One region of the Serratia sp. NA_13 genome, then DNA from elsewhere that is predicted to be linked to it. Evidence: predicted binding sites of a transcription regulator. Region 1 holds the regulator's gene; each other region holds the start of a gene.
What was found. The regulator Fur, encoded in region 1, represses iron uptake genes when iron is present. The targets are predictions, from matches to a motif close to ATAATAATGAGAACNACTATCAA.
Positions count from the first base shown of each region.

Region 2: ftnA (non-heme ferritin) is a predicted target of Fur. The motif match lies at 3,826-3,848, and genes of this name have one in related genera.
Region 3: feoA (ferrous iron transporter A) is a predicted target of Fur. The motif match lies at 2,035-2,057, and genes of this name have one in related genera.
Region 4: ACUTSU_RS08805 (Nramp family divalent metal transporter) is a predicted target of Fur. The motif match lies at 3,606-3,628, and genes of this name have one in related genera.

Region 1 covers NZ_JBQZFV010000002.1:340,820-346,705, forward strand. Annotated here, with positions in the region: gene galE (UDP-glucose 4-epimerase GalE) at 1-686, shown strand, start outside; gene ACUTSU_RS05165 (glycosyltransferase) at 676-2,637, shown strand; gene fur (ferric iron uptake transcriptional regulator) at 2,815-3,261, opposite strand; gene fldA (flavodoxin FldA) at 3,582-4,121, opposite strand; gene ybfE (LexA regulated protein) at 4,350-4,637, opposite strand; gene ybfF (esterase) at 4,930-5,703, opposite strand.
Region 2 covers NZ_JBQZFV010000012.1:141,241-147,126, forward strand. Annotated here, with positions in the region: gene ACUTSU_RS16870 (S9 family peptidase) at 1-510, shown strand, start outside; gene exoX (exodeoxyribonuclease X) at 544-1,212, opposite strand; gene ACUTSU_RS16880 (TraR/DksA C4-type zinc finger protein) at 1,650-2,075, shown strand; gene pip (prolyl aminopeptidase) at 2,247-3,200, shown strand; gene ACUTSU_RS16890 (DNA polymerase III subunit theta) at 3,396-3,626, opposite strand; gene ftnA (non-heme ferritin) at 4,002-4,520, shown strand; gene yobA (CopC domain-containing protein YobA) at 4,843-5,226, shown strand; gene copD (copper homeostasis membrane protein CopD) at 5,230-5,886, shown strand, end outside.
Region 3 covers NZ_JBQZFV010000018.1:23,483-29,368, reverse strand. Annotated here, with positions in the region: gene ACUTSU_RS19975 (Tex family protein) at 1-1,553, shown strand, start outside; gene feoA (ferrous iron transporter A) at 2,187-2,411, shown strand; gene feoB (Fe(2+) transporter permease subunit FeoB) at 2,483-4,798, shown strand; gene ACUTSU_RS19960 (FeoC-like transcriptional regulator) at 4,798-5,037, shown strand; gene ACUTSU_RS19955 (YdgH/BhsA/McbA-like domain containing protein) at 5,085-5,369, opposite strand; gene bioH (pimeloyl-ACP methyl ester esterase BioH) at 5,616-5,886, opposite strand, start outside.
Region 4 covers NZ_JBQZFV010000004.1:71,973-77,858, forward strand. Annotated here, with positions in the region: gene gltX (glutamate--tRNA ligase) at 56-1,465, shown strand; tRNA gene ACUTSU_RS08790 (tRNA-Ala) at 1,726-1,801, shown strand; tRNA gene ACUTSU_RS08795 (tRNA-Ala) at 1,862-1,937, shown strand; gene ACUTSU_RS08800 (NupC/NupG family nucleoside CNT transporter) at 2,102-3,289, opposite strand; gene ACUTSU_RS08805 (Nramp family divalent metal transporter) at 3,668-4,900, shown strand; gene ACUTSU_RS08810 (DUF2502 domain-containing protein) at 5,105-5,515, opposite strand; gene mgrA (L-glyceraldehyde 3-phosphate reductase) at 5,745-5,886, opposite strand, start outside.

The DNA.
Region 1 (5,886 bases):
CTTCAGCCACCGTCTATGGGCCGGCAGAATATACCCCACTGACGGAAAGCTGCCGTGTTGGGCAGACCACCAATCCTTACGGAACCTCAAAGCTGATTGTCGAGCAGATCCTGGCGGAGTTCGCTTCCACGGCACCGCAGATGGCAATCACCGCGCTGCGTTACTTTAATCCGGCCGGGGCGCACGAGTCCGGCTTGATTGGTGAGGATCCCGCCGGCATTCCCAATAATCTTCTGGCTTATCTGGCGCAGGTGGCTATTGGCAAACTCGCGGTGTTGCCGGTGTATGGCAACGACTACCCTACCAGCGATGGTACTGGGGTACGTGATTACATTCACGTTATGGATTTGGCCGAAGGGCATTTAAAAGCGCTGGATAATCTGCAGCCAGGTTTTAACGTCTATAACCTGGGCACCGGTAAAGGCTACTCGGTGCTGGAGATTATTCGGGCGTTTGAACGCGCCTGTGGCTTCAAAATCGCCTACCAATTTAATCCCCGGCGTGCGGGAGACATTGCCGAGTGTTGGTCCGACCCGTCACTGGCGGCAGAAAAGCTGGGCTGGCAAGCCAAACGCAGTCTGGAAAAAATGGTGTGCGATGCCTGGTCATGGCAGAGCAAAAATCCGCAGGGTTATGGCTCTTCGGTGCCGCTGTCATCGATAAGGATGCTGGCCGATGAAGCTTAACGACGGACATTTGGGGGTTATGCAGGATGATCTGTTCCGGGCAGAATACGAAGCGCGGATCAGCGACCTGAAGTTTGAGTTCGTTAAATATCAGCGCCAGACTTCACCGGCACGGCTGGAAAGCTATCAGCGTGGGGTCGCGCAACTGCGTGAGTGGCTGGCAGCGCATGGGGATTTATTCGATGCCGCCTGCTGTTCTTCACTATTTTGTGTGCCTACTCGCCCACTGGCTGCGAGTGAAAAACGGCTGCACCGTATCTGGTTGGGGGGCGCCATACCTGACGACGCCAGAGAGGTTATCTCTCAGTGGGGCGACGCGCAGCAGGCGGTGGCTAGCGCCGAGACAAATGACTGGGTCGGCATGTTATGGGTTTGGGACGCGCAGCAGTTGGCAAGGGATGCGTATTTCCTCCCCGTACAGGTGATAAAAGGCGGCTACCTGGGGGAGTATGATGCGGGCAATCATCGCTTGCAGGTACATTCGCTGAGCGAACTGGCGCAAAAAAGGGTCGGCGACAATCTGGGCTTTATCCATCAACTGCACGATAAGCGCTATTACGCCACGCTTTCTGATTACTTCCGCTTTCTGATTTTGATCGAGATGGGGGGGCTGTACATGGATATCGATACCATACCCCACCGGTCGGCGACGCTGTTTTTGAGCAAACCAGAGGTGCCTGATTATCTTCAGTTTCTGGCTGAGGGCGAGGTCAGCCACGTCAGCTGGTTGAATCTGTTTCTTGATGAAACCGGCATGATTATCAGCCGGAAAGGGGACATTTCGCTGTGCCGAATGCTGGCGGGGTTGGATCAGATCTATGCGGCGGAAAGCGGCGAAGTGCCGGACAAGAATTCGGTTTATGAACGGAAGCTGTTTGATCCCTTTTATCAGCTGTGGAGCCGCCACATAGGCCGGTCTTTCCTCAGTCACGATCGCTTCTGCCAGGATTATGGCGTCCATTATGATGCGCACCCACAGGCAGTCACCTGTGGTATCCGTGGCATGCGCCTGTTGGAGGATGTGATCACCAATGAACGGTTACCGCTGTCGCAGGAGGAACAGCACAGCTACCGGCAATGCGTCAGCCGCTTAGAACAGGTGGACTGGCAGCTTGAGCAGCCGCTGGATCTGACTCGTTATGCGGAAATATTCACCGTTGATGAAGTACCTCGCATGGCCTACCCGGCGCAGATCCGTTCCGATATCGACCATTACCACTATTATTCCGTGCTTTCCCATGACCGTACGCTTGATCGGGTAAATCAACTTTTTGGTGAATACCTGATCGCCGATAACCGGCGACGGATTACGGCGGGTAATTACTGGTGCCCGACCGCTGGAGTAGGGGACGCGGTGTTACCGGAGCAGGGCGGGGCATTGCATTTTCTACCGGGGCGGCAGGCGAGTGCAGCCGATAAGACTCGCATGGCAAAGCTGATTTTCACCACCAGTTACCTTGAATACTGCTCTATCGGCAATCGAGCTGGGCTGGATCTGGTGTCATTGCAGCAGGCGCAAAATATTGAGCCTTATCTCGGGCTGATCACGGTAGCTTACGATCGGCGTGGAGAGTTTGTCGGCTTTTTTAATGCGGCCACCATCAGCGAGCTGTATGGCATAGAAGCGGATTATCATTATCGCGATGAAATAAAACCGCTTGATGAGGCTTATGACAGCTTTGTGCAAAGCCTGTGCACTGCTGACGATTATTTCATCTGCAGTCTGGCAATCGAGAGTCAATTCCGCGGACAAGGGCATTTTAACCAATTGTTTGCGCTGATAAAGCAGCGAGCACAACAGCACCAGGCGAAAAATATCGTGCTATGTGTATGGCAACGCAGTGATGCCAGCCAAATTTATCTGAACAAGGGGTTCCGTGTTCGAGGTGTATTCGATCACGCCTGGCCGTTGTTTTTTGATCGGTTGCTGTTTCTTGAGTATGAGCTGTGAAGAGGTTTGCCCATCCGCGTGTCGGCGGGTGAGTTGACGGTGAAGTGAGTGTAAGTGGGAAGACGGAAAGAAGTGCCTCTGCAATTGTTGTATTTCAAGCTGTGAACTTTCCCCGGGCCTGTCCGGGGATTTTTTTATCTGTTCAGTTAAGGCGGTTCTTAATGCCGGTTAAGGGCATTATTTTTTATCGTGCAGAGTTTCGTCTTCGCGGCAGTCACCAATTGCACAGTGGCCGTACAGGTACAGGCTGTGGTTGCTGAGCTTAATGCCGTGTTGCTTGGCGATATCACGCTGACGAACTTCGATTGATTCATCGCTGAATTCGATCACTTTGCCGCAGTCCAGGCAAATCAGGTGATCGTGGTGATGCTGCTGGGTCAGTTCGAACACGGACTTGCCGCCTTCGAAGTTGTGACGGGTCACAATGCCGGCATCATCAAATTGGTTCAGTACGCGGTAAACCGTAGCCAGGCCAATTTCTTCGCCCATATCTATCAGTTTTTTGTACAGATCTTCCGCACTGACGTGATGGCATTCCGGATTTTGCAGTACTTCCAGGATTTTGAGTCGCGGAAGCGTGACTTTTAAGCCGGCCTTCTTCAATGCGGTGTTGTTGTCAGTCATGCGGATTCAGTCCTGTTACTATGCTAATCAAGTTGAGGCGTTCTCGCCTGTGGCATCGGTCGGCACAAAGAGTTAATTGCGTCTCATTATAGAACCGGTTGACCTAAATAGAAACCGCCGGTTGTTAACAAAGATATAATTGCACTATTGCATGTTGCACACGCAACGTCTTGATGGGCGGGATAAACCGATAACTCAGTCTACCTTGACGATGTGGGAAGTTACAAATATGTATCTTCGATTGCAGTAATCAGTACTGCCAATGATGGCCCTGCTGGCAACACTATGCACTTTGCAGGGCTTTTGTTCAACGTTTGGCGTTAGCCGACGATTTCGGCCAGGCTCAGCTCTTCGACGATTTGTTTTACCCAGCCTTCAACACGCTCATTGGTCAGCTCAGGTTGACGGTCTTCGTCAATTGCCAGACCAATAAAGTGGCTGTCGCTTGCCAAACCTTTTGAGGCTTCGAAATGATAGCCTTTGGTTGGCCAGTGGCCGACTATGGCAGCGCCACGCGGTTCAATGATGTCGCGGATGGTGCCCATTGCATCACAGAAATATTCTGCGTAGTCTTCCTGATCGCCACAGCCAAACAGGGCTACCAGCTTGCCGTTGAAGTCGATGTCTTCCAGCGTTGGGAAGAAGTCATCCCAGTCGCACTGGGCTTCACCGTAGTACCAGGTTGGGATACCGAGCAACAGAATATCGAAGCCTTCCAGGTCTTCTTTGCTGCTTTTGGCGATGTCGTGAATTTCACACACATCGTCACCAAACTGTTGCTTAAGAATTTTCTGGATCATCTTGGCAATGTTTTCGGTATTGCCAGTGTCGCTGCCAAAGAAAATGCCTACATTAGCCATATCGCGTATAACCTTTAAATTCAATAAATTGCATTACACGATGTTAGCGATGACCACGATAACACCGATTAAAATGATGCCATGGCAAGGGAGGCCCTCACCGGTAATTGCGTATCATGCCAGAAATTTACCCCGGGGTTTTATCACGTTTATGCGATACCGGGTGGAATAAAACGATGTTGATCGGGCGTCATCCTTAACGCCGCGCCGCATGTGCGGCTGCAATGATCAATGTTCTGGCTGGTCGTCCGCCAGTTGTGCCAACAGCATTTGCTCAATAAGCTCGCTGCGGCTGATATTCCGCTGTTCCGCCAGTTTGTTCAGGGCGTCCACCGCATCCGCGTTAATCTTCAGTTCCACACGCCGTAAACCACGGACTTTATCGCGTCGAAGCTGATTACGCTTATTGATTCTAAGCTGTTCATCTCGGGATAGCGGGTTGGTTTTCGGGCGCCCCGGACGGCGTTCATCTGCGAACAGATCCAGCGTCGTGCGATCCGTTTGTTCTTTTGCCATAGGTAGCGGTACTGCAAGGGAGTTTGCATCTAAAAGCGCGTAGACGCTTCTGGATGGTTCGGTTAACACACTTCGGGCCAATAAACCCTAACCCAAATTTACCCCCAGCCAGGCGTTAATCAACACGCCGGGCACGGCGGCAAAATTATAGCGCGTCATATTACCCCAGCAGGTGGAGCAACGACAATGCTTAACTGAGCCGAAAACGCGCTAAGTCGTTATCTTTAGCGCGTTTTTTCACCAGATGGCCGTTTTGGGTGGTTGTCCGCACCAGGGGAAAGCGCCGGTCGGCTCAGGCTTCGTCGAGAAAACGGTGAATAGCGCGCAGCACCGGCTCCGGTTTTTCCGCATGAACCCAGTGTCCGCTGCCGGCGACCACATGTGCGCGAGCCTGTGGGAACTGGCGGGCAATGTCTGCACGGTAGCTGTCCTGCACGTAGGGCGACAAACCACCACGAATAAATAATGTGGGATGCGGCCAGGCGGGAACCTCCTGCCAGCCAGTGATGTTTTCATATTGATCGATCAGCACCGGCAGGTTAAAACGCCATTCGCCCTGGTGGAAGGATTTCAGCAGGAACTGGATCACTCCTTCTTCCTTCAGGTAGTCGCGCATCAATTCCGCCGCCTGCTGGCGTTGGGTGATGCCGGCCGCACTTACGGCCTGTAAGGCGACAAAAATCTCGTCGTGGCGACGGGTTTGATAATCCACCGGTGCCACGTCAATAACGATCAGTTTCTCCACTCGCTCAGGTGCGATTGCCGTCAGCGCCATCGCCGCTTTGCCTCCCATCGAGTGGCCGATCACAATGACCTTGTCCAACTGCAAGTCATCCAGCAGCGCCAGCAGATCCTTTGCCATTTCCGGGTAGGTCATTACCGGTGAACGTGGTGACAGGCCGTGGTTGCGCAGATCGACTTTAATCACGCTGTGCTGTCGGTTGAGATCGCGAGCCAGCACGCCCAGATTGTCCAGATTGCCGAACAGCCCGTGGATCATGACAACCGGCAGAGCGTCGGACTCGCAGGCCAGCAGTTGATAATGTAATTTCATGGCAAAGTTCATACTGAGTGAGATTCAGATTAGGGTATCATGATTAAAACACACGATGAAAATACCCGTCGCCTTTCAAGCCACAGGTAACAACGCTGCGGCTTGAAATCCATAGGGTATAACGCGGATTTTTCATGGTAAGGTGCGGGTTTGGCAGAGCCAATGCCAGGCAGGCTTTAGGTAATAGTCTGCTTT
Region 2 (5,886 bases), on a different contig from region 1:
ATCGACGTGACCGAGGCGTTGATCGCCCAAGGTTACGGTGACGCCAAACGGGTATTCGCCATGGGCGGCAGCGCCGGTGGCCTGCTGATGGGCGCGGTGATTAACCAGGCACCCAAGTTGTTCAACGGCATTGTGGCGCAGGTGCCTTTTGTTGATGTGGTCACCACCATGCTCGACGAGTCGATTCCGCTAACTACCGGTGAGTACGACGAATGGGGCAACCCGAACGAGCAGGCGTATTACGACTACATTTTGCAATACAGCCCGTACGATCAGGTTAAGGCGCAGGATTATCCGCATATGCTGGTCACCACCGGCCTGCATGACTCTCAGGTGCAGTATTGGGAGCCGGCCAAGTGGGTGGCCAAGCTACGTGAGCTGAAGACGGACGATCGCCAACTGTTGCTTTATACCGATATGGATTCCGGCCACGGCGGCAAGTCCGGGCGTTTCAAAGCTTATGAAGATATCGCGCTGGAGTACGCCTTTATTCTGGCGCTGGCGAAGTAACCTTCAGGCGGGCGGCCGGTGCTGCCCGCTTTTTCAACCAATTAGATAGTATTTCAGCGTGTGCTTCATGTCCGGACTGAGGTCTTCGATAGATTTCAGCATCCAGCGTAAATAGCCGGGATCTTCCTGCGCGACGCGATCAATTTCCTGTCCACGATACTTACCGAACTTAAACTTCTTCAGCAGCACTGGCTGGTCAGTGATTTGCGCCATCTGTTCCGGCGTCCAACCTGAATCCTTGATGATGCGTTGCAACAGCGCAACGGTCACGTAGCAGTCGTATAACGCCCGGTGTGGGTAAAGCGTGGTGTCCTGCGGCAGTTGAACATCGAGATTCAGCGCATAGCGCAGATATTGGTTGCCGTATTTGATGTCCGGGTACAGGTTGCGCGCCAGTTTCATGGTGCATATCCAGGCGCCGCGCATTTCGGGTAACACGCTGCGATCGAATGCTGCATTGTGCGCGACATAGTAGGGGCTGCCCTGATAGCGACCGATCGCTACCGCGATGCGTGGTTTCCCTTCGACCATCTGCTCGGTGATATGGTGAATGGCCATGGACTCAATGCTAATAGGACGGTCGGGGCTGATTAAATCGCTCATTGGGTTGGCGATCTGTCCATCGATCAGATCAACAGAGGCCACCTCTACCACGCCGCCTTCCAGCCCGCAGGTTTCAGTGTCTATTACGCGTAAATTCATGGTTTCCTCAGAGTAGCTGCACAGGTTTAGCTTAACCGGCAGGCCTGCTCCTGCCAACCACTGAAAGGTGGAGCATTATTTCAGGCAACAAAAAACCCGCCATGGCGGGTTTAATTACGGTTAGAAGTTCGCTTACTCGCCGGTCGACTGGCCTTTCTTCGCGCGTTTGCCTGCACGTTTTTCTGCAGGGGTTTTCAACGGCTTCTTCTTCGCATTTTTTTTGCTATCCATTCCCTTACTCATGATGGCCTCTCAGTTACCTATGGTTGGGTGGGTTGCTCAGCCATTAACCCCCTTACGTCTGTCGGATGCAAGCAGGAAAGCGAGTGGTTTTTTTAATCGATTGTTTATAGGTGCAATTTTGTTTTCTTATGCGTGGCCGCTTAATCATTAATATATGTTATAATATAACAATTAAGTGATAACCGGAGAGCGCAATGAACGTTGTGACCTTACTAAACCAACAGCAGCTCCTGGCCATGCCGGAGTCTGATTACATGAACCCGGCGCAGCGGGCTTTCTTCCGCCAGCGCTTGCTGGATGAGCAACAAAAGCTGTTGCAGCACATTGATGTGCTGAAGCGGGATATCGATGGCGGGGAGGTGTCCGGTGACGAAGCGGATAAAGCCGCTCGGGAAGAGGACCTGCGATTACTTTTCCGCCAGTTGGATCGTGAAAGCCGCCTGCTGCCGAAAATCAGCGCAGCGCTGACGCGATTACATAACGGCGAATACGGCTATTGCCGTGAAAGCGGTGAGCCTATCGGGTTGGCGCGCCTGTTGCTGCGGCCGACGGCGGAGCTAAGCATTGAAGCCAAAACCGCTCAGGAAATGCGCGAGCCACATCTGCGTAAACGGGGCTAAGTTCACGGCTGGCTACTCGTGGCCAGCCCTATTTTGTCGTCAGTTCGTATTCATTTTAAGCAAACGCACGCTAACTTGGTGGGGAGGGTAGGAGTTTTCAGGTTTTACCGTTGACCAAATGAGTGGCTTCGGTTTTTATGAGGGCATGACCCACTCAGAGACGGAAGCGCCATGGAACAATTAAGAGGTTTGTACCCGCCGTTAGCAGCATATGACAGCGGTTGGCTGGACACTGGAGATGGCCACCGGATCTACTGGGAGCTGAGCGGCAACCCAAAAGGTAAGCCGGCGGTGTTTATTCACGGTGGGCCGGGCGGCGGTATTTCCCCTTATCACCGCCAACTGTTCGATCCGCAGCGTTATAAGGTGTTGCTGTTCGATCAGCGTGGCTGTGGCCGTTCCAAGCCGCACGCCAGTCTGGACAACAACACGACCTGGCATCTGGTGCAGGACATTGAACGGCTGCGCGAAATGGCCGGTGTCGATCAGTGGCTGGTGTTTGGTGGTTCCTGGGGCTCGACGTTAGCGTTAGCCTACGCGCAAACCCACCCGCAACGCGTCAGCGAAATGGTGCTGCGCGGTATCTTCACACTGCGTAAGCAGGAGCTACATTGGTACTATCAGGACGGTGCCTCGCGATTCTTCCCGGAGAAATGGGAGCGCGTCTTGTCGATTCTTTCAGAGGAAGAGCGTAAGGACGTCATTGCGTCTTATCGCCAGCGCCTGACCTCAACGGATTTGCAGGTGCAGCTTGAGGCGGCGAAGCTGTGGAGTGTGTGGGAAGGGGAGACGGTTACCTTGCTGCCAAGCAGCGAGTCGGCTTCTTTTGGTGAGGATGACTTTGCGCTGGCGTTTGCCCGCATAGAAAACCACTATTTCACCCATATGGGCTTCCTGGAGACCGATGATCAACTGCTGCGCAATGTCCCGCTGATCCGCCATATCCCGGCGGTGATTATCCATGGTCGCTACGATATGGCTTGCCAGGTGCAAAACGCCTGGGATCTGGCGAAGGCCTGGCCGGAGGCGGAACTGCATATCGTCGAGGGGGCCGGACACTCGTTTGACGAACCGGGTATCCTGCATCAGCTGATGCAGGCCACCGACAGGTTTGCCGCAAAGTGACATGAAGCCCGCCATCTCGGCGGGCTTCAGACAGATGGCAAACCTCATTTCTACATAGAGCGAGTAGAGGTCGATAAATAAAAAATCAGGAAAATCAATTTATTGATTTTCGGCTAATCACCACAAAGCAGGAAAACCCACGCTTTTTCCTGCTTTGTCAGCAACCTCAAGCCCGCCATCTCGGCGGGCTTTTTACTATTTGGACTTCGGCTCGTACGGCAGGCGTGAAAACTTGTGTGATTCGACGCGGTAATGCGCCACGCGTTCGCGGAAATAATCACGCAGGTGCGCTGGCTGTTCGCGCTCAACCATTTCCGGGATCACCGGCATGTTGTAGCGTTCTTTGAACGCCACACCGGAAGCCGCGAGATCAACGTTCACTTTGTCCATCTCTTTTTTGGAAAGCTCTGCCAGATTGTAACCCACCGTATTCTCCTTACTGTTACCGCATTGGATCAGCGCAGAAGGTAATGCACCCGGCGGCGCTTGGCAAGCCTGAAGCGAAGAAGGGGAGTTAAATTCAAAGAATGACAGGTGCTATGAAGGGTTATTTATTACACTGATGGCAATGTAATCTATTTATTATTTTAAATAAGAATGATTCGCCTTTTGATTAAATATATAGATGTAAATGGTTATCATAATAATTCAAATTAATAACTTGTTTTTTATGCAAGTTGTTGATTTTAATTTAATTAAAAATTAATTGGGTAATGATGTGAATCAGGTGTGTTTATTTTGTTTTCACCAAGGCATAATGCGTGGAAATTAATTTGATACCTGCAAAATAAAGGAATGATTATGCTGATGCCAGAAATGACCAAGAAGCTGAATGAGCAACTGAACCTGGAGTTTTACTCTGCCAACCTGTACCTGCAAATGAGCGCATGGTGCAGCGATAAAGGCTTTGAAGGGGCCGCCTCATTCCTTAAAGAGCATTCTCAGGAGGAGATGCAGCACATGCAACGCCTGTTCGAATACCTGAGCGATACCGGTTCCCTGCCGCTGCTGGGCAGCATCGCTGCACCGCCGGTTGAGTTTGCCTCCCTGGCGGATGTGTTCCAGCAGACTTACGAACATGAGCAACTGATTACCCGTCAGATCAACGAACTGGCGCATGCTGCCATGACTGCCCACGATTACTCTACCTTCAACTTCCTGCAGTGGTACGTTGCCGAGCAGCACGAAGAAGAGAAGTTGTTCAAATCCGTGCTGGATAAACTGGCGCTGGTGGGTAACAGCGGTAATGCACTGTTCTTCATTGATAAAGATCTGAAGAAAATGGGAGCGGCTGGCGAGAACGGTAACGGCCAGGTTTAATTACCCTGGTTGAAAACCGCGTGCCGGCGTTGCCCGATGCGCGGTTTTTTTATGCCCTGAGTTTATCGCGGTTATGCAGCGATATGTGCTACCAGATCGCAAAATACCAGCGTTCTGCTCGACTTGCATAATAACACTCGTTATCATTTGACCCGATACGCTACAGGGATGGTAGAGAGTTAAAACAGTGGGTTACTGGTTAATCCCTTCTTCTGTTTACCCGTGGCGCAATCATCTGCGGTGGGTTGGGCTACTGATTCATCGCCCTGGCGGTTAGCCTTAACCCTTATCACCCTCGATTATTGCTGTAAGGGATATCACTGTGATTGGTAAAATTCGTTCTTCTTATCGCCTGCTTTCCACTATTTTCGTGCTGTTTGTTGGGCTTTCTTCACAGCAGGCTCTGGCGCATGCTCATTTGAAAGTTGAAACACCGGCGGCAGATGCCAGCGTTAGCACGGCACCAAAAGTGCTGACGCTTAACTTCTCCGAAGGTATAGAGCCTAATTTTAGCGGCATTAAAATCACCGGGCCAGACAACGCTGAAGTGAAAACCGGCAAGTTGCAGCTTGATGCGAACAACAATACCCAGGTCAATCTGCCTATCGAAGCCGACCTGGCAGCAGGAAAATATAACGTCAGCTGGCATGTGGTTTCGGTCGACGGTCATAAAACCAAAGGCCAGTACAGCTTCACCGTAAACTAACTTATGAGTCTGGCGACCCTGTTTGTCCTGTGTCGCTTTGTGCACTTTGCGGCGGTGATGCTGATGTTTGGCTCCAGCCTGTTCACCGCCTTATTGTCGCCACAGCGCCTTTCCCCGTATCTCACCCGTGATGTGCGTCCTTTGCTGGTCTCCTGTACCTGGCTTGCCGGGCTTTCTGCCGTGGTGCTGCTGGCTATTCAGGCCGGACAGATGGGCGACGGCTGGGCTGACACCTGGCGACTGGACGTGTGGTGGGCGGTACTGGGCACCACCTTCGGTGAAGTCTGGCGCTGGCACCTGGGCATTTCATTATTGGCGTTGCTGAGCCTGTGGTTGGCAGAACCGCGCCGCACGCAGATTTTGGCACTGCTTTCCACATTGTTGCTGGTCAGCATGGCATTTATTGGCCATGCAGCGATGCATGATGGAGCACTCGGCGTAGCGCATCGTTTTAACCACGCACTGCATTTGTTGGCAGCCGGTTACTGGTTTGGCAGCCTGCTGCCGTTGCTGGTTTGCCTGCGTTATCTGGCGCAACCACAAATCCGCAGCGATGCGGTCACTACGCTGATACGCTTCTCGCATTGGGGCCACCTTGCGGTAGCGCTGGTGTTGTTGACCGGCGTGATCAACAGTTTGATTATTCTCGGTAGCTGGCCG
Region 3 (5,886 bases), on a different contig from region 1:
TCAACCTGCGTCTGAATAACGCCCCAGCAGATACCTGGCGCAAAGCGGTGGTCAACTGGACCTGGCGTATCAAGGTGCTGCTGCATCTGGAAACCGAACTGATGAGTACCCTGCGCGAACGTGCAGAAGACGAAGCGATCAACGTCTTCGCCCGTAACATGCACGATCTGCTGATGGCCGCACCGGCCGGCATGCGTGCAACCATGGGGCTGGATCCGGGCTTGCGTACCGGGGTGAAAGTGGCGGTGGTGGATGCCACCGGCAAGCTGGTCGCCACCGACACCGTCTATCCGCACACCGGTCAGGCCGCCAAAGCCGCGGCCATCGTCGCGGCACTGTGCATCAAACATAAGGTGGAACTGGTTGCCATCGGCAACGGTACCGCGTCGCGTGAAACCGAGCGTTTTTACCTTGATTTGCAACAGCAGTTCAGCGAAGTCAAAGCACAGAAAGTGATCGTCAGCGAAGCCGGTGCCTCGGTATATTCCGCCTCCGAACTGGCGGCGCTGGAGTTCCCGAATCTCGACGTCTCGCTGCGTGGTGCCGTCTCCATCGCCCGCCGCCTGCAGGACCCGCTGGCCGAGCTGGTAAAAATCGATCCAAAATCCATCGGTGTTGGCCAGTACCAGCACGATGTCAGCCAAAGCCAACTGGCGAAAAAGCTCGATTCGGTGGTTGAAGACTGCGTAAACGCCGTTGGGGTCGATCTGAACACCGCCTCGGTGCCGCTGCTGACCCGCGTAGCCGGCCTGACGCGCATGATGGCGCAGAACATCGTCACCTGGCGTGATGAGAACGGCCGTTTCAGCAACCGTGAGCAGCTGTTGAAAGTCAGTCGCCTGGGGCCAAAAGCCTTTGAGCAGTGTGCTGGCTTCCTGCGTATCAACCACGGTGACAATCCGCTGGACGCTTCGACCGTTCACCCGGAAACCTACCCGGTAGTCGAACGTATTCTGGCCGCCACCCGCCAGGCATTGCAGGATCTGATGGGTAACCCATCAGCCGTACGCAGCCTGAAGGCCGGCGATTTTACCGACGACAAGTTCGGCGTACCGACGGTGACCGACATCCTGAAAGAGCTGGAGAAACCAGGCCGCGATCCGCGTCCGGAATTCAAAACAGCTACCTTTGCCGAAGGCGTCGAAACCCTGAGCGACCTGCAGCCGGGGATGATCCTGGAAGGTTCAGTGACCAACGTCACCAACTTCGGGGCCTTTGTCGATATCGGCGTGCATCAGGACGGTCTGGTGCATATCTCCTCGCTGGCGGACAAGTTTGTCGAAGATCCGCACACCGTAGTGAAAGCCGGCGACATCGTCAAAGTGAAGGTGATGGAAGTTGACCTGCAGCGCAAACGCATCGCGCTGAGCATGCGTCTGGACGAGCAACCGGGGGAAGGTTCACCACGCCGCGGCGGTAACGCCGCCCCGGCAAGAGACAACGCAAACCGGGCACCGGCCAATAAGGCCAAACCACGCGGCAACAACAACACCTCGGCGGGTAACAGCGCCATGGGCGATGCGCTGGCAGCGGCATTCGGCAAAAAATCTTAATCAGGCCCTGGCCAGGCCAATGGGATGCAGGGCGGAGTAAACTCCGCCCTTTCTTGCCGAACTATCCCCGCGATTATTTGACCCGCCTCAATAAACCTGCATATTTCTCCAATCTTGCCAACAGCCATAATGGCCCGATGTTTCAGGCCTGAAAATAGCCATCGATTAACACCGTTATTAACATCATGTTCTCATTTTGGTATTTCTCAGAGAAACACAAATAGTTACCGCTCGTATTTAGCCACTGAGATGTTGCCAAATAAATACCAATAGTGACACTTCCGGATCATGACTATTGAGTTTTTCGCTAATTTTTTCAATCTGGAAAAAAATACTACAATAATGTAACTGATTTAACCAATCATTCTCATTTACACTTGGCCAGGCTGGGTGATAAAAGTAGCCCCATCAGGCAATCTCGATCGTTAAATGTGATCGCCACAACCTTTGGTTGCCAATACCCCTATTTTTTGTATTGAATGCGATAATGATTCTCACTATTATTATTTTGCGTGTTCACTACATTACTTCATGGATTGAAAACGTCGCCGGCGCGTCATGTTTACCACGACGCTTCCTTTGGAACGTTCTTTATCACCATCAGCCCAATAAGCTGGGCTCAGGGAAGGTTACATGCATCTTCTGCCTAAACGATCGTATAAGATCGCCGGCTTCGCCAATGACATTGGCCCAGCCTACCGCCAGAAACTTTTATCACTCGGCATACTGCCGGGTTCATCGTTTGAAGTAGTGCGCGTAGCGCCGCTGGGCGATCCCATAGAAATTAAAACTCGCCGCGTCAGCCTGGTGCTGCGCAGGAAAGATCTGGCCCTGATCCTGCTCGACGGCCAATCCTGACGCTGAGCCGCCTTGCTTTGACCACGCACATTGCCTGGCCCAATTTCCCTTGACTGATATCACGCAAAATTATGAAAAAACTCACTATTGGCTTAATAGGAAATCCTAACTCCGGCAAGACGACGCTGTTTAATCAGCTTACCGGCGCGCGCCAGCGGGTTGGTAACTGGGCGGGGGTGACGGTAGAACGTAAAGAAGGCCTGTTCACCACGCCACAATCCCAGGTCAAACTGGTCGATCTGCCCGGCACCTACTCCCTGACCACCATCTCGGAGCAAACCTCACTCGACGAACAGATCGCCTGCCACTACATCCTGAGCGGCGATGCAGACCTGTTGATCAACGTGGTTGACGCTTCCAATCTGGAGCGCAATCTGTACCTGACGCTGCAACTATTGGAACTGGGCATTCCCTGCATCGTTGCGCTGAACATGCTGGATATCGCCAGAAGCCAGAAAATCGATATTGATACTGCTGCACTGTCCGCACGCCTCGGCTGCCCGGTGGTACCGCTGGTCTCCACCAAGGCCGACGGTATTGGCGTACTAAAGCAGATGATCGACAATCATCAGTTCAACGAATTGAAAGCGCTGGTGCTCTACCCGCCGGTGCTGCTGAAAGAAATGACCACGTTGAGCGATGCGATGCCGCAAAACCTGCCGAGCGAACAGCGTCGCTGGCTGGCACTGCAGATGCTGGAGGGCGATATCTACAGCCATACTTTGGCTGGCCCGGCAGCGGCTCTGCTACCGGCAGCCAAAGAGACACTGCAACAGCAGCATCAGGAAGACCCGGCACTGGTGATCGCCGATGCGCGCTATCAGTCGATTGCCACCCTGTGTGACGCCGTCAGTAATTCTCAGCAGGCGATGCCAAACCGCCTGACCGAAGCATTGGATAAAGTGATCCTCAATCGTTGGCTGGGAGTACCAATCTTCCTGGTGGTGATGTATCTGATGTTCCTGCTGGCGATCAACATAGGCGGCGCACTGCAGCCGATTTTCGATATTGGCTCTGCGGCCATTTTTATCCAGGGCATTCAATGGCTGGGCTTTAACCTGCACTTCCCGGAATGGCTGACCATTTTCCTGGCTCAAGGGGTAGGTGGCGGTATCAACACCGTGCTGCCGCTGGTGCCACAAATCGGCATGATGTATCTATTCCTGTCATTTCTTGAAGACTCCGGCTATATGGCGCGAGCGGCCTTCGTGATGGATCGCCTGATGCAGGCACTCGGACTGCCGGGTAAATCTTTTGTGCCGCTGATTGTCGGCTTCGGCTGTAACGTGCCTTCGATCATGGGTGCACGCACGCTGGATGCTCAGCGCGAACGCCTGATTACCATCATGATGGCGCCATTCATGTCCTGCGGTGCACGGCTGGCAATCTTTGCCGTCTTTGCCGCCGCCTTCTTCGGCCAGGATGGAGCTGGCGTGGTGTTTTCCCTGTATATGCTCGGCATTGTCGTGGCGATCCTCACCGGGCTGGTGTTGAAGTACACCATCATGCGCGGCGAAGCCTCCCCCTTCGTTATGGAGTTGCCGGTCTACCACGTGCCGCACCTGAAAAGCCTGCTGCTGCAAACCTGGCAGCGACTGAAAGGCTTCGTCCTGCGTGCCGGTAAAGTGATCGTGATTGCCAGCATCTTCATTGGCGGCCTGAACAGTTTTTCGTTCAGCGGCAAGCCGGTGGATAACATCAATGACTCCGCGCTGGCATCGGTATCCAAGGTGCTGACACCGCTGCTGCAGCCGATGGGCGTACACAATGATAACTGGCAGGCCACCGTCGGCCTGGTCACCGGGGCCATGGCGAAAGAAGTGGTGGTCGGCACGCTGAACACGCTGTACACCGCCGAACACATCAATAACACCGAGTTTGACGCCGCCAACTTTAACCTGCTGGACGAACTGGGCGGTGCCCTGGACACTACCTGGCAGGGCTTGAAAGACACCTTCAGCCTGAGCGTCCTGTCCAACCCGATTGAGGCCAGCAAGGGCGACGGGGAAATGGACGTCGGTTCGATGGGCGTAATGAGTAGTAAATTCGGTTCCGGGGTTTCCGCCTACAGCTACCTGATTTTCGTGTTGCTGTACGTCCCCTGCGTCTCGGTCATGGGGGCTATCGCCCGTGAATCCAGCCGTGGCTGGATGACCTTCTCCATTCTCTGGGGGCTGAATGTCGCTTACTCGTTGGCCACGTTGTTTTATCAGGTCGCCACCTTCAGCCAGCACCCACAGTACAGCCTGACGGCGATAACCATCGTGGTGCTGTTCAATCTGTTGATCCTGTTCGGCCTGCGTCGGGCGCGCAGTCGGGTAACGGTGCGTCTGGGCAACGCCACACCTGCGGCCTGCTGTCAGGGTGCCAAGGGCAAGTGTCACTGATGGCCGGCCTGTTGCAGGTCCGCGATGCAATGGCACTGCACGGCAGCGTGCAGGCGCTTCAACTCAGCCGTCAGTTGGCGGCTCCGCTGCCGTTAGTGCAGGCAATGCTGGAACGTTTAATCGCGATGGGGAAAGTGGAGCGAATTGAGCAGGATAACGACGCCTGCCTGAGCGGCAGTTGCAAAAGCTGCCCTGAGGGCAAGAAGTGCAGTACGGTGGCCTATCGTTTGAAGTCGTAAGCAAGGATCGGGGCACAGCACAGGCGCGCCCCTTTTTGAATCAATAGTTATTTTTTGTCTTTATACACGTCAGCAATAGCACTGAACTTGCCGTGTTCACGGCCTGCCAGAATAACGTAGTATTGGCCGCCTTTTTCATCGGCCAGTTTGGACAGCTCTTCTTTTGCGTCCATTGGCGACGTGGTCTGTGCGGTGGTGGTTACTGTCCCTACTTTCTCGTATTTACCCGGATTCTTGTCCAGATCTTCCTTGGTCAGCAGGGTAGCTGCCATGGTGCTGAAAGACACTGAACCTACAACTAACGCGGCAATAATCATTTTCAAAGATTTCATTACAATACCTCTCAATGGATAGTTTATTTATTATGAATAACTGTCCAGGGTAAATGCGTCATAACACCAGCTGCCGTGACATTTTCTGACCTCGCTGCTTTCCCTGACGAGAGCCGTTTTCCCAGAGACGAAACGCCAAAGTAAAAAAACCATGAACGGTTTTTTCATTTCCCAGCCAACGCAGTTACCTCCCTAAGTATCGGACAGGTTTATTTTTTATCCACTAAGCGGCTATTTTTTAACGCTTTATTGTGCGTTTTCGCGGCGGATCCCACTTTCGGCCACAAAGGTGCAGATAATTTCAGCGAATTCAACAGGCTGAGAAATAAATGGCGCGTGGGCTGCTTTCGCAATGATGATTGATGGTGAGTGTGGCCAAATGACGTCGAGCAATTCAGCGACCTTGCGCGGCACTAATCCGTCCAGATAACCGTAAACCCGCAACAAGGGTAGCGACAGCTGCGCCAACGGCTGGCGGAGGTCGGCAGTCCGCAATATTTCAAGACCGCCGTTCAGG
Region 4 (5,886 bases), on a different contig from region 1:
CCGAGCAATCGTCGGCAACCGCCGACACGCGTTGCGTAATAAGGCAGTGAACCCAATGAAAATCAAAACCCGTTTTGCACCGAGCCCAACCGGCTATCTTCACGTCGGTGGCGCCCGTACTGCGCTTTACTCCTGGTTGTTCACCCGTCATGCGGGCGGTGAGTTCGTTCTGCGTATCGAAGATACCGATCTGGAACGTTCAACCCAGGACGCTATCGACGCAATTATGGATGGTATGAACTGGTTAAACCTGGATTGGAATGAAGGCCCGTACTTCCAGACCAAGCGTTTTGACCGCTATAACGCGGTGATTGACGACATGCTGGTGCAGGGTACCGCCTATAAATGCTATTGCTCGAAGGAACGTCTGGAAGCGCTGCGTGAAAAGCAGATGGAAAACGGCGAAAAACCGCGTTACGACGGCCACTGCCGCGACAGCCAGTGCAGCCATACCGATGACGAGCCGCACGTGGTGCGTTTCCGTAACCCACAGGAAGGCTCGGTGATCTTCGATGACAAGATCCGTGGCCCGATCGAATTCAGCAACCAGGAGCTCGATGACCTGATCATCCGCCGCACCGACGGTTCACCAACCTATAACTTTTGCGTAGTAGTCGATGACTGGGATATGGAAATCAGCCACGTGATCCGCGGTGAAGACCACATCAACAATACTCCGCGCCAGATCAACATCCTGAAAGCGCTGGGTGCGCCGGTACCGGAATACGCACACGTTTCAATGATCCTCGGTGACGACGGTAAAAAACTGTCGAAACGCCACGGTGCGGTAGGGGTGATGCAGTACCGTGACGACGGCTACCTGCCGCAGGCGCTGCTGAACTATCTGGTGCGTCTGGGCTGGTCTCATGGCGACCAGGAAATCTTCTCTATTGATGAGATGAAAGAGTTCTTTACCCTGGAAGCGATCAACAAATCTGCCAGTGCTTTCAATACCGAGAAGTTGCAGTGGCTGAACCACCATTACATTAACCATATGCCGGCCGAAGAAGTGGCAGTGCACCTGGCGTGGCATGTTGAGCAACTGGGTATCGAAACTCGTAATGGCCCTGAACTGAAAGATCTCGTTAAACTGCTGGGCGAGCGCTGCAAAACGCTTAAGGAAATGGCCGAGTCTTGCCGTTACTTCTACGAAGACTTCAGTGAGTTTGATGCTGACGCTGCCAAGAAACACCTGCGTCCGGTGGCTCGTCAGCCACTGGAAGCGGTACGCGCCAAACTGGCCGCTATCACTGCCTGGACGCCGGAAAACGTGCATGACGCCATTCAGGGTACGGCAGATGAGCTGGGCGTAGGTATGGGCAAGGTAGGTATGCCACTGCGCGTGGCGGTTACCGGTGCCGGTCAGTCACCGGGTATGGATGTGACCGTTCATGCTATTGGTCAGAAACGTTCTCTGCAGCGTATCGACCTGGCGCTGGCTTACATTGCCGGGCGTGAAGCTTAAGGCTGAGAATATCCCTGCCTGTTAATGACAAAGCCCCGTGGAGCAGTCCCGGGGTTTTTTTATATCTGTCACTTGATGGCGAATTCATGGTGCACCGCGCCAGGGTCATGGTTTTGGTCAGAATGCTCAATTTTCAGCAGCAAACGCGCTGATTTGGCGGCTTTTTCAGCGCTTGAAGCAGGAATGCAATTTAGCCGTTGACAGCTTAGAGTGGGTTTCATATTATGCGCCCCGTTCACAGGATTTTGTGATTGTGGATTGGGGCTATAGCTCAGCTGGGAGAGCGCTTGCATGGCATGCAAGAGGTCGACGGTTCGATCCCGTCTAGCTCCACCAACCTTTATCTCAGAAGGGTTGGGGAATACCGTAACGCCGGTTAAAGCGTACCACTTTTGTGGGGCTATAGCTCAGCTGGGAGAGCGCTTGCATGGCATGCAAGAGGTCGACGGTTCGATCCCGTCTAGCTCCACCACCATTTAAAAAGCCGACCTCAGGGTCGGTTTTTTGCTTTCTGTCTTCCTTACTTACTTACTTACTTACTTACTTACTTACTTACTGCCTTCCCTTTCCCAGGCACCGAATTACAGGCATTAAAAAAGGCCGCCGAAGCGACCTTTCTCTTACTGACGTTTCGGCTTAGCCCAGAACCAGACCTGCGATGGACGCAGACAGGATGCTGACCAGCGTTGAACCGTAAACCAGCTTCAAACCAAAACGGGACACCACGTTGCCCTGATGCTCGTTCAGCCCTTTAATCGCACCGGCAACGATGCCGATGGAAGAGAAGTTGGCGAAGGAAACCAGGAACACCGACAGAATACCCAGGCTGCGAGGAGAGAGTTCAGCAGAGATTTTCTGCAGTTCCATCATCGCCACGAATTCGTTGGATACCAGTTTGGTCGCCATGATGCTACCCACCTGCAACGCTTCGTGCTTAGGAATACCCATAATCCAGGCGAATGGATAGAAGAAGTAGCCCAGAATGTCCTGGAAGCTCTGGCCGAAGATGGCGCTGAACAGGCCGTTAAGCGCGGCGATCAGGGCGATAAAGCCGATCAGCATCGCAGCAACGATAATAGCTACTTTAAAACCAGCCAGAATGTATTCACCCAGCATTTCGAAGAAGCTCTGGCCTTCGTGCAGATTGCCCAGATGCAGTTCTTCTTCTTTACTGGTGTCATACGGGTTGACCAATGACAGCACGATAAAGGTGCTGAACATGTTCAGTACCAGTGCCGCTACCACAAACTTGGCGTCCAACATGGTCATGTAAGCGCCGACGATGGACATGGAAACCGTAGACATCGCGGTCGCCGCCATGGTGTACATGCGCTTTTCAGACATCTTGCCCAGAATATCTTTATAGGCAATGAAGTTTTCAGACTGACCCAGGATCAGCGAACTGACGGCGTTGAACGATTCCAGCTTGCCCATACCGTTGACTTTTGACAGCACGGTACCAATGATGCGGATGACAAACGGCAGTACTTTAATGTATTGCAGAATACCGATCAGCGCGGAGATGAAGACGATTGGGCACAGTACCTTCAGGAAGAAGAAGGCCAAACCTTTATCACCCATACCGCCGAATACAAACTCAGTCCCTTGCCCAGCAAACCCGAGCAGCTTGTCAAACAGCGCTGCGAATCCTTTTACAAAGCCTAAACCCGCTTCCGAATGCAGGAAAAAATAGGCCAGCAGTACTTCAATAACCAACAGTTGAATAACGTAGCGAATGCGGATGCTTTTACGATCGCGGCAGACTAAAAGTGCCAGGATCGCGACCACCACCAACGCTAACGCAAAGTGCGCAATATGGGACATGTTTGCTCCAAACTTGAGGCAGGCTGAATTTCGGATGTCATTTTATGTAACGCCACTTTTAAAAACGAGAGGTCTCTTGCAAATATGGAAATTCATACTGGGAAATGTCCTAAGCTAGTACGGTAAAGCATAAAAAATCAAGAGGTTAATTAAGTTATATGAAATTCCTATTCCTGGGTTAATTTGATAATAAGAAGGAAGGTGTTCTGAATCCGACCCTGAAGAGTGCGGAAAATGTTCATCTACCCGCTAAACCTTTCGTTAAACCCGTGGTTTTTAGCTATCGCAGAGATAAGTATTACCGTTCCAAATGCACTTGATAATTATTATCATTTACATAAAATAACCCTAGGCTTAATAGAAGTAAGGGTTCAGAACATGCTTAACAGTCGCGTGGTTGAGACCACCCCGAGTTCATCCAGGAAAATCAAACTCTCCCTGATGGGCCCCGCATTTATCGCGGCTATCGGCTACATTGATCCCGGTAATTTCGCCACTAATATCCAGTCCGGTGCCTCTTTTGGTTATACCCTGCTGTGGGTGGTGGTATGGGCCAATGTGATGGCGATGCTGATCCAGTTGTTATCTGCCAAACTGGGCATTGCGACCGGAAAAAACCTGGCGGAGCATATTCGCGATCGTTTCCCTCGTCCGGCGGTGTGGGCTTATTGGGTTCAGGCAGAAATCATTGCCATGGCGACAGATCTGGCCGAATTTATCGGCGCGGCTATCGGTTTCAAACTGCTGTTGGGGGTGACGTTGCTGGAGGGTGCGATCCTGACCGGTATCGCGACTTTCTTGATCCTGATGTTGCAAAAACGTGGGCAAAAACCTTTGGAATGGGTGATTGGCAGCCTGCTGCTGTTTGTCGCTTTGGCTTTTATGGTGGAGCTGGTGTTTTCCCAGCCACAGTTGGGCCCGCTGTTAAAAGGCATGGCGCTGCCGGATTTACCGAACGGTGACGCGGTGTTTCTGGCTGCCGGGGTACTTGGTGCCACCATTATGCCGCACGTAATTTATCTGCATTCATCGTTAACTCAGGCAGCCGGAGAAAACTCGAAGGCCGACAGGTATGCTGCCACCAAGGTTGATGTGGCTATCGCCATGACCATTGCCGGGTTTGTTAACCTGGCAATGATGGCCACCGCCGCGGCTGCTTTCCACTTTAATGGCCACAGCGGTATTACCGATCTCGACCAGGCCTATCTGACGCTGCAACCCTTGTTTGGGCAGGCGGCGGCCACTATCTTCGGGCTGAGCCTGGTGGCCGCCGGGTTATCTTCTACCGTGGTGGGCACGCTGGCGGGGCAGGTGGTGATGCAGGGGTTTGTGCATTTTTACATTCCGCTGTGGGTGCGCCGTGTGGTCACCATGTTGCCATCGTTTATCGTCATTATGTTGGGGATGGACGCCACGCGGATTTTGGTACTGAGCCAGGTATTGCTGAGTTTCGGTATTGCACTGGCATTGGTGCCGTTATTGTCGTTCACCGGTAATCGTGAGCTGATGGGCGAGATGGTGAACAGTCGTACCATACAGACGATCGGTAAGTTGATCGTAGTGGTAGTGGTGGGGCTAAACGGTTATCTGCTGATCAGTAGCCTGCTGTGAGCACCGATTAATGAAAGGCCGGCGCAATGCCGGCCTCAGACTGATGACAAACCTCATTCCAGCCCAGAGCGAGTAGAGGTCGATAAATAAAAATCAGGAAAATCAATTTATTGATTTTCGGCTGCTCACCACAAAGCAGGAAAAACCACGCTTTTTCCTGCTTTGTCAGCAACCTAAGGCCGGCGCAATGCCGGCCTTTTAGGGTCAATCGTCGTGGTCGCCATGACCATGATGGCGATGATCACGGTCATCATGACGTCGGTCCTTCCAGTGATGTTTATCATGATGCTTGTAGTAGTGCTTATCGTATTTGCGATAGCGACCTTCATGATAGTAATAATTTTTGCGCCAGTAATCGTTGTCGCGCCAGCGATAACCATCCCAGTTGTAGCCCCGGCGGTTGCGGTCACCCAGGTAGCGTCCCTGATGGCCCTCCCACCAGTCACGGTCACGCCAGTCATAACCGTCCCAGTAACGGCCGCGGTTGTCCTGTTCACCGATGCGTAATGAAACGCCCGGCATCAGATCGATACTGAGGCCGTCAGCCTGGGCTTGCTGCATGGCTGGCAGTGTCGATGCCACCAACAGGGCGGCCAATAACAGAGGTTTAAACATGAATTCTCCTTTCCGCCGCAGCGGCTTGGCCGGTTTATAAGTAATGAAGCGCGTTCATCGGTTTATAAAATGGCCTTATAGTTTTACCTGCAATAGCGGCATCTTAGCCTCTGCGGATAGGGTTGAATCTTAGAGAGAATCTGAAAAACCACAGGGGACGAGTGATTTAAGATTTGTCTGGCGTAAAGAGGGTATCGCCGGTGGGGAAACCGGCAATAATTGTAAACGATTACATGAGTGTTTGTTCGATCTGAGCTATTTCGTCATCGCTGAAGCTGCGATTAGCCAACATGCCAACGGCATCTTCAATCTGGCTGGTCTTGCTGGCACCGATCAGTACTGAAGTGACGCGGTCGCCGCGTAATACCCAG